DNA from 3 places in the Enterovibrio litoreus genome. Region 2 is predicted to be linked to each of the others. Evidence: predicted binding sites of a transcription regulator. Region 2 holds the regulator's gene; each other region holds the start of a gene.
What was found. Region 2 encodes PurR, which represses purine synthesis genes. Its sites were predicted from a motif close to TNANGNAAACGTTTNCNTNA; they were not measured.
Positions count from the first base shown of each region.

Region 1 (3,286 bases), 1.1 Mb from region 2:
AAGCAAAGTCCAAATCTTCCGCTGACTGACCAGACGCCATTGAAGACGCCGCACCGCCGCCCAAACCAATGTTCATGGCAGGGCCGCCAAGTACGATAAGTTTCGCACCAACAGGGATCTCTTTTTTCTGCACATGCCCGTCGCGAATGTTACCCATGCCGCCCGCAATCATGATTGGCTTGTGGTAACCACGCACTTCTTCACCGTTGTGCGACGTGACTTTTTCTTCGTAGGTACGGAAATAACCCAATAGGTTAGGACGACCAAACTCATTATTGAATGCCGCGCCACCCAAAGGGCCTTCCAGCATGATGTCCAGTGCATTTACGATACGGCTAGGCTTGCCGAAATCCGTTTCCCACGGTTGTTCAAAACCTGGGATACGTAAGTTAGACACAGTGAAACCAACCAGACCCGCTTTGGGCTTACCACCGATACCGGTTGCGCCTTCATCGCGGATTTCACCACCCGAACCTGTTGCTGCGCCCGGCCAAGGAGAAATCGCGGTTGGGTGGTTGTGTGTTTCCACCTTCATCAGAATGTGTGTGGCTTCCTGATGGTAATCATATTGGCGTGATTCAGGATTAGGGAAGAAACGTCCAACGTTTGAACCTTCCATCACCGCAGCGTTGTCTTTGTAAGCAGACAACACATAGTCGCTGTTATGCTCATAGGTATTCTTGATCATTTTGAACAGGCTCTTGTCCTGCTCAACACCATCAATCGTCCAATCCGCATTGAATATTTTATGACGGCAGTGCTCTGAGTTTGCCTGAGCAAACATCATCAGTTCGATGTCGTTAGGGTTACGACCCAACTTGATAAAGCTTTCCACCAAATAATCGATTTCATCGTCAGCCAGCGCAAGGCCCAACTCGACGTTGGCCACTTCCAGTGCTTCACGTCCCGTAGAAAGGATATCAACCGCTTTCATTGGCGCAGGTGTTGCAGCAGAAAACAGCGCAGACGCGGCTTCCATATCCGCAAACACCACTTCCATCATGCGATCGTGCAGCAAACCAGCCAGCACTTTGTGTTGATCCGCTGTCAGCTCAGAGGCCATGTCAACATAGTAAGCCGTGCCACGCTCTAAGCGCTTAATCGCATGCAAACCACAGTTGTGTGCAATGTCTGTTGCTTTGGAAGACCAAGGAGAAATGGTACCAGGGCGAGGGGTAACAAGAATAAGCGTGCCCGCAGGCGCGTGCTCAGCGATAGTTGGCCCGTAGGTGAGCAGGCGATCCAGCTTTTGCTTCTCATCGGCACTCAAAGCAGTGCTGACATCGGCAAAATGAATATACTCTGCATAGAGACCCGTCACAGGCAAATCATTCGCCTGGCAGTTTTCTAGAAGTTTATTGACTCGGAATTCGGACAGAGCGGGGGAACCACGCAAAATTTCCATGTGCGTACGTCTCTCGGTTAGCGGTGAATTAAAGTGACATTGACCTAACTCCATGACTTTGATGTTGTAAAATCGATGGGAGAGTTACGTCGATACCACTTCTGTTGTTGCTTCTGGCGCATCCACTTGTGTTCGGGGCGCTATTATAGGGGAAAAATGTGGGCGACGTAACACTTGACGCAACCGTTTGCGCAACTTTTTTTCGCCAACGATAACTGTCACTATTGTGCGTCTAAACTTAGGTACCCATCCTGCTTCACTTTATGCGGGATGCCAGCTTTGATATAACAGTCGGGAATCAATAAAGAGTGAGCATAACTTTTTGAACGCGAATGCTGTAAAACGAATCTATCAACTACTTGTTGGCACCCTGTTAGTGCTGTTTCTTTCCGGCTGTGAATGGAAATACGATGACAGAACTGAATTAGAAAAAATTCGTGACCGTGGCGTACTTCGCGTAGGCACACTGAACAACCAACTGTCCTATTACATCGGCCCCGATGGCCCAACTGGCCTTGACTTAGAACTTGCCTCGCAATTCGCGCAAAGCCTTGGTGTGCAATTGGAAATGCAACCCGCTTATACCCTCTCGGGGCTATTCCCTGCGCTCGAGCGTGGCGACGTAGACATCATTGCGGCTGGCTTGACCATCACCAAAGATCGCCTCGACCATTTTCGCCCTGGCCCTGCATATTATTATGTCAGCCAGCAATTGGTTTACAAAAAAGGCCACTGGCGTCCGCGTAACTTGTCAGAGCTCAATAAAGACGGAGCACGCGTTGCCGTGGTGGAAGATTCAAGCCATGCACTCACTTTGCAAGCGGTTCAGCGCGAATATCCTGAGATGATTTGGGAAAGCGTAAAAGACACAGATGATGATGAGTTGTTAAAGCAGGTTGCAGATGGTCAGCTCGACTTCACCATTGCGGACTCCGTCGATATTGCCTTAATTCAGCGCATTAACCCTGATATCACAGTGGCACTGGAGCTGACCGAAGACGAACCCGTTGCTTGGTTTATGAAGAAGACACAAGACGACAGCGTGTATGCGTTGATGATTGAATTTTTCGGCAAGAAGACACAAAGCGGTGAACTGGCAGCACTAGAAGAAAAATACTTCGGTCATGTCGACAGCTTTGATTACGTCGATACCCGTGCTTTCCTGCGTGCCATCGACAGCAAATTGCCTAAATGGGAACCGCTATTTAAAAAATACGCAGACCAATTTGATTGGCGTTTATTGGCGGCGCTTTCCTATCAAGAATCGCATTGGAACCCCCGAGCCGTATCACCAACAGGGGTTCGCGGCATGATGATGTTGACCTTACCCACCGCAAAATCCGTGGGTGTAAAAAACAGACTCGATCCGGAACAGAGCATTCGGGGTGGCGCAGAGTATCTACACAAAATGCTGCAACGCGTTCCAGACAGTGTGAACGAAAATGAGAAAATTTGGTTTGCCCTTGCCTCTTATAATATTGGCTTTGGTCACATGATGGATGCCCGTCGCCTGACAAAATCTCAAGGTGGCAACCCTGATTCCTGGGCCGATGTGAAGCAACGTTTACCACTACTCGCCAAACGTCAATATCATCAACAAACACGCTATGGATATGCTCGCGGCTACGAAGCGTTAAGCTACGTAGAGAATATTCGTCGTTATTATCAAAGTATTGTGGGTTATGAGCAGGAAGAGGCACTCGCGATTGATGCCGATCTCGCAGACAATCTTGATGGCTTGCAGACGATCAATGTTGAAGAAGCGCCGGATGAAGTGGAGGAATTCACACCAACTGAAGTCCTTGAACCTGTCTCAGAAGAAAATTCAGGCCAAGAAGCAGATGACAAATAGGGGATCGCCCTTGTCATAGAGTGTTCACA
Region 1 covers NZ_CP166194.1:784,522-787,807, reverse strand. The annotation lists gene purL (phosphoribosylformylglycinamidine synthase) at 1-1,405, opposite strand, end outside; gene mltF (membrane-bound lytic murein transglycosylase MltF) at 1,728-3,257, shown strand.
Region 1: purL (phosphoribosylformylglycinamidine synthase) is a predicted target of PurR. The motif match lies at 1,581-1,600, and genes of this name have one in related genera.

Region 2 (3,286 bases):
CACTTACTAACACGCTTCGTTTCTCTAACTATCGGGATGACAATGCAAGAATTTATTGCCATTAACGAACAACGCGCCGAATTTTACTGGTGGATGTCTTCTTTATTTGCTAACGAATTGACGCAAGAAGACCTCAATAATTATCACGGCGCAGACATGGGTAATTACTTTTCATCGTTAGCGATGACTCAAGAATTAAAAGCGCCGATCGCCGACTTTCGCAATGCACTCGCCGCGCTAAAACTTCGCGAAGATGCGCAGCTCGAGCTAGCGGCTGATTTCTGCGGTTTATTCCTCAGCACGCCCAAAACAGGCGCATTACCTTATGCGTCTATTTATATCGGTGAAACCGGTCTGTTGAACGATAAGCCCGCGCAAGAAATGGGTCAATGGATGGAAAAGTACGGCATTGCTCAACGTAAAGATTTCAATGAACCGTTTGACCATCTAGCGGTTGTGCTCGATTTCATGGGCAACCTCGTGATGTTAGCCAACAAGGAAACCGAGGAAGACCGACAAGAAGCTATGATGCAAGAACAACAAGCATTTTTGGAAACCATGGTGATGCCTTGGCTAGGCAACTTTCAAAAGGCGCTTAACCAATTCGATCAATTCGGTTTTTATAAAGCCGCTGGTGCATTGCTAACCGCATTTATGACATTGGATCTTTTATTCCTGAAAGGCGAATAAACCCGTTTCCCAAAGAGAACATGAAGCCGGGCAAGCCCGGTTTTTTCTTTTTTGAGCACGAAAACCGGAAAAAACCTGCTATTTCCCAAGCTTGATACGCTTCAAGCTTATGCGAGTCGCTTCAATTGATTAATTGCGGGCGCGGTCATGAGCCAGTAAACTGTGAACGCAAGCGATTGGCATTGAGACGTTTCTGTAATTTTGCAAACACCTAGTCAAAATGCCACGCACAGTAACCCCCCCTAACTACCACACTTGATGGAAAGCAAGTTGCTGGCAGTGTCGAGAAAGCATGACGACAAGGGGCTGAGAGTCAGTCTCTCCACCTTTTTAAAACGAATCCATTACGCCGCTTAGCATAGCGGCGTAAACATATTGAGCAGCCTCTATTTTTCAAGCTGCGAATGAAAACGATAAGAAGATTACCCAATGGCAACAATTAAAGATGTCGCACGCATGGCTGGTGTATCTACGACAACCGTTTCACACGTGATCAATAAAACACGTTTTGTCGCAGAAAACACAACCAAGAAAGTATGGGCCGCAGTCGACGACTTAAACTATGCGCCGAGTGCCGTTGCGCGCAGCTTGAAATGCAATTCAACACGCACTATCGGCATGCTGGTGACCAAATCTACCAACCCATTCTTTGCGGAAGTGGTTCATGGCGTTGAAGAATACTGCTATCGAGAAGGTTACACGCTGATCTTATGCAACACCGAAGGTAACCTTGCGAAACAACGCGACTACTTGCGCATGTTGGCAGAGAAGCGCGTTGATGGTCTTTTAGTGATGTGTTCAGACCTGAATGAAGAACTCTTGACGCTGTTGGAGAAAAAGAAAGATCTGCCAATGGTTGTGATGGACTGGGGCACTCAGCACGTGCATACAGACTGCATTCAAGACAATGCGGAAATGGGCGGCTACATTGCAACCAAACACTTCATTGATAACGGCCACACTAAAATTGGCTGTATTTCAGGCCAACTAGATAAGCTGACTTGCCAGACTCGACTAGAAGGCTTCAGAAAAGCGTTGTCAGAAGCAGGTCTTGAAGAGAATCCAAATTGGATTGTTGAAGCTGACTTCGAATGTGACTCTGCCGTTGAAGCTGCTAACATGATTTTGGCTCAGGAAGATCGACCAACGGCGGTGTTCTGTTTCAACGACATTATGGCACTGGCTGCCATCAGTACCTTTCGTCAGGCTGGCTTAGACATTCCTAATGATATATCCATCATTGGCTATGACAATATCGATTTAGCCGCATTTTTCTCTCCGCCACTCACCACCATCCACCAGCCGAAAAATCGACTGGGCAAGACGGCGATCAAATTACTGTTGGAGCGTTTAGCTAACAAAGAAAACCAACAACAAATCTTCGTGATGCAGCCGGAATTAATTGTTCGCAGTTCGGTGAAAAATCTGCGCTCAGAATAACATTTCTCTAAAATCCTCAACACTAAAAAGCTCGGAAATAACCATCTGGGCTTTTTCTTTTCTGGCAAGTTTTCCGACACTTTCAAACACATTTTTGCGACTAACCTCTTAAACACCAAATTGTCTAGTTTTCTAGTGCTACCCTTTATCCCAGTCGGAAAACGACCAATTTGGTCAAAAATGTTTCTATTACAAAGACAACCGAATATTTTCAACCACATCAATAGGATCCTATCTGAACCAAGATCACATTTTTTGAGACCAGCAATAACGACAAAATGATGCGATTCAGTTAATCTAAACGCCGTTAAGAAAAAGGCAAACCACCGCGAAAGCGTGGGACGCAAAGCTTCCGGCCTCTCAACACTGAATTCAATTTCGTGTTAGTGGTAGCGGAGCTACCGATGACGTTAGCATTTCCATATCGGATTCTTCCGGTTGGTTGACAATTCTCTGAATTAGCTTTGCTACGTTGCTCCTTGACCATTCATCCAGGAACGTATTGATTGAGAATAAGTCACATGGATAAACCTACACTAAAAAACACACTAAAATTCTTCGAATGTCTGGGCAAAATCAAATCTCGATCCATGTTTGGGGGGTTTGGCATATTTTGCGATGAGACAATGTTCGCACTGGTCGTCACCGATCAGCTTCACCTTCGTGCCGGTCAAGCGAATGAAGCTGAATTCAAGAAACTAACGATGACGCCTTACGTCTACAAAAAGCGCGGTTTCCCTGTCGTGACTAAGTACTATGCTGTGCCGGACAATTGGTGGGAGCAACCTGACGAGTTGATGGCTTATGCCACCACCGCCCTCGCCATCGCTAGAGACGATCAGCAAGAAAAGAAGACTGCGGCGCCAACGCGTATCAAAGATTTGCCGAACCTACGACTTGCCACAGAACGAATGCTAAAAAAAGCAGGTATCGATTCTGTAGAGCAGTTGCACACTGAAGGCGCCGTGAAAGCCTATCAAGCGTTGCAGAAGTCGCATCAAGACTCGCTAAGTCTTGAGTTACTTTGGGCGTTAGAGGGCGCAATTGAAGGCAAACATTGGTCGGTAATTACTCCTCAACGCCGTGATGAGCTTCTGCAGACGCTACGTCAGTAATTAAAACAAACACATTACCCAACGCTCAGTCGGTATTCGCT
Region 2 covers NZ_CP166194.1:1,884,246-1,887,531, forward strand. The annotation lists gene torD (molecular chaperone TorD) at 43-690, shown strand; gene purR (HTH-type transcriptional repressor PurR) at 1,120-2,130, shown strand; cyclic di-GMP riboswitch class I at 2,438-2,536, shown strand; gene AB8599_RS08220 (TfoX/Sxy family DNA transformation protein) at 2,652-3,245, shown strand.

Region 3 (3,286 bases), 690 kb from region 2:
AGAAAGGATATTACGAATCCAATCTGGCATGAATTGAAGGATTTCTGGTTTTTGTGCAATTCCTAATCCCATGGAGAAAGACAACGCCATGATAAGAATGGCTCGACGATTCAAATCACAACGAGAAATGATGCGAATGCCTGACGCGGCAATCGTACCAAACATCACAATCGTGGCACCGCCCAGAACAGGCTCTGGGATCAATTGAACAAGCGTTGCAACGCCCGGAAGCAAGCCAAGAATTACCAACATACCCGCGACGAAGTAACCGATGTAGCGACTTGCCACACCAGTAAGTTGAATGATGCCGTTGTTTTGGCTAAACGTTGAATTTGGAAAACTATTCAACACCGCCGCCAACGCAGAGTTAACGCCATCAGCTAGCACGCCACCTTTGATGCGCTTCATGTAGATCGGACCAGACACTGGCTGCTCTGACGTTTCAGACGTGGCAGTGATATCCCCAATGGCTTCTAGTGACGTCACCAAAAACACGATCACCAAGGGAACAAGCAAGGTGAAATCGAATGACAGGCCATATTGCATCGGCTGAGGGATAGCAACCCAAGCGATATCTTGTGTTGGCGCGGTGTTGATCATACCCAGCGCAAACGCGATTAATGTTCCTACCGTCATGGCGATCACAATCGAGGACATACGCAAATAAGGATTGTTGATGCGATTAAGCAAGACGATGACTGCTAACACTGAGCCCGCAAGCAATAGATTCCTCAACTCCCCAAACGTGCCATTCTCAATCGCTGCATAACCACCGCCCATGGATGTTAGACCAACTTGAATCAATGTCAGGCCGATAAGCGTCACAACGATTCCTGACACCAGTGGCGTGATCACCCGCTGAGCATGCTCGATGACGCGCGACAGGAAGACTTCCGTTAATGACGCAATCATGATGGTGCCAAAGATGGCTGCCATCATGGTTTCAGTGTCTGCACCGCCCGCTTTCATCGCAAGACCCGCACCGATAATGGGCCCCAAGAAGTTAAAACTGGTTCCCTGAATAGACAACAACCCCGAACCTAGCGGGCCAATCGTACGAATTTGAATAAGCGACGCCAAACCAGACGCGAATAAAGACATGCTGACAATGGTGTTGGTGTCCGAGGCAGGCAAACCCAATGCCTGACAAATGATCAATGACGGAGTGACGACCGCAACAAACATGGCAAGTAAGTGCTGCACTGCGGCAAAAAGGGTCTGTGGAAGAGGTGGACGATCATCAAGACGATAAATCAGCTCTGAAGGACGAACATTATCCGAGTTTGGAGAAAGACTCATTTCATTACCTGCTGTAAATGTACTTACTTCGTCGCGCTGAATGGGCGAAAAAGTTACCTAACAATATGCCCTGTGATTGCTGTTACTCAGTGCTGTCAGATAGTTAAGTGACGATTGTGGGGTGATTTGCGCGCCATTTTATAGAGGGAAAAGAGAAAAGCAATCGTTTGCGTATGGCGAATGGCGTGTATGCCTACAGAATAAGCGCATTTAACAAACTAGAAACAAAACAAACATTAACCAAAAACAGTCGGTATACTCAGAGTGGTCGGATGAGAAAGGAGAGCCAAGTGATCGTGATGAAAACCCTCCATCAGTTGGATGGCTATATTCAATCTATTTATCTTGCTGAATATGAAGATAAGTTGTTGCTGCTGGATGGTTGTAGCCGCGCAGATATTGGTGTGGTCGCACGTTTTATTACACAGACTCTTCGCCGCCCACTGAGTGATCTCAAAATCATTGTCGTGACACACATGCATCCTGACCACGCCGGCGGCGCACATCGCCTTCGCGAGATCACCGGTGCCAGAATCGTTGCAAGTCTCACTAAAGGACAGTGGTATCAAGGACTCGACGGCATTTTGATGTTCTGGAGTGACATGCTATTGGCTAAGTGGATGGCAAAACGCAAAGGAAAACCCGCGAAACGGGTTCGATACTCCCGAAAGTTAACTGCCGACCATTACGTCGCTGATGGTGAAATTCTGCCTGTATTTACAGATTGGCAAGTCCTGCACACACCAGGACACACAGACAGAGACCTTTCATTGCTTCACCTTCCGAGCAACAAAGTGTATGTCGCTGATCTGATGGTGACAGTAAAAGGCCGTTACATCCCCCCCTTCCCGGTGTTTTTCCCAAATCAATATCGCCAATCATTAGCCAAAATTTTCGCCCTTAATCCAAGTGGGATTTACCTGGCCCATGGTGGTGAGGTGACATTGACACCAGAAAGCCAACGCTATTTGGCCGAAAAAGCCCCTGCGCTGCCCGTGACTCATTGGCGATCAGTAAAAGCAAAACTCAAACGTGCTCTGTTGAGCCCAGCCGAAACCACTCAATAAAAAGGCGAAAAAAAACCGCCACATTGGGCGGTCTGTTGAATTCATCGCAGGCATCACAATAAAAACAGAGAATTAGACGTTTTTCGCTTCAAACTCTTTCATGAAAGCAACCAAGGCTTGAACACCTTCCAATGACATTGCATTGTAAATAGATGCTCGCATGCCACCAACATCACGGTGTCCCTTCAACGCTTTCAAGCCACGCGCATCAGACTCGGCAAGAAATGCTTCATCCAATTCAGGGTTAACCAGTTGGAATGGCACATTCATCAATGAGCGATTATCTGGGTGGATTTGGTTCACGTAGAAGTCAGACGAATCAATGCAGTCGTAAAGCAACGCCGCTTTCTCTTCGTTTTTCGCCTGCATCACCTCAAGACCGCCCTGCTCTTTCAGCCATTTATAGACTTCACCCGCCAGATACCAACCAAACGTTGGCGGTGTATTGAACATGGAGTCTTTTTCAGCCAGCGTTTTGTAGTTAAGTACATTTGGCAAAAATTCTTTTGCGCGACCCAACAAATCATCACGAACAATCACTAAGGTTATCCCAGCAGGGCCAATGTTCTTCTGCGCACCAGCATAAATTACGCCGTATTTAGACACATCGATTGGACGCGACAAAATGGTCGAAGACATGTCAGCTACGATAGGCTTATCGGTCTCTGGAAGATCTCGAATTTCAATGCCGTCGATCGTTTCATTGGGGCAAAAATGCACAAACGCCGCGTCATTGCTCAGTTTCCAGTCTTTAGCTGGCATAACCGCACGTTTGCCATCAATTTCTGTCAGCACATTCACGATATGCGGGGTACAGTATTTTTTCGCTTCTTTAACTGCACTCGCTGCCCAATAACCACCATCAACGTAATCTGCAATCGTGTGATTACCCAACAAGTTCATCGGTACTGCAGCAAACT
Region 3 covers NZ_CP166194.1:1,194,606-1,197,891, reverse strand. The annotation lists gene AB8599_RS05225 (uracil-xanthine permease family protein) at 1-1,299, opposite strand, end outside; gene AB8599_RS05220 (MBL fold metallo-hydrolase) at 1,599-2,366, shown strand; gene serC (3-phosphoserine/phosphohydroxythreonine transaminase) at 2,439-3,286, opposite strand, start outside.
Region 3: AB8599_RS05225 (uracil-xanthine permease family protein) is a predicted target of PurR. The motif match lies at 1,455-1,474, and genes of this name have one in related genera.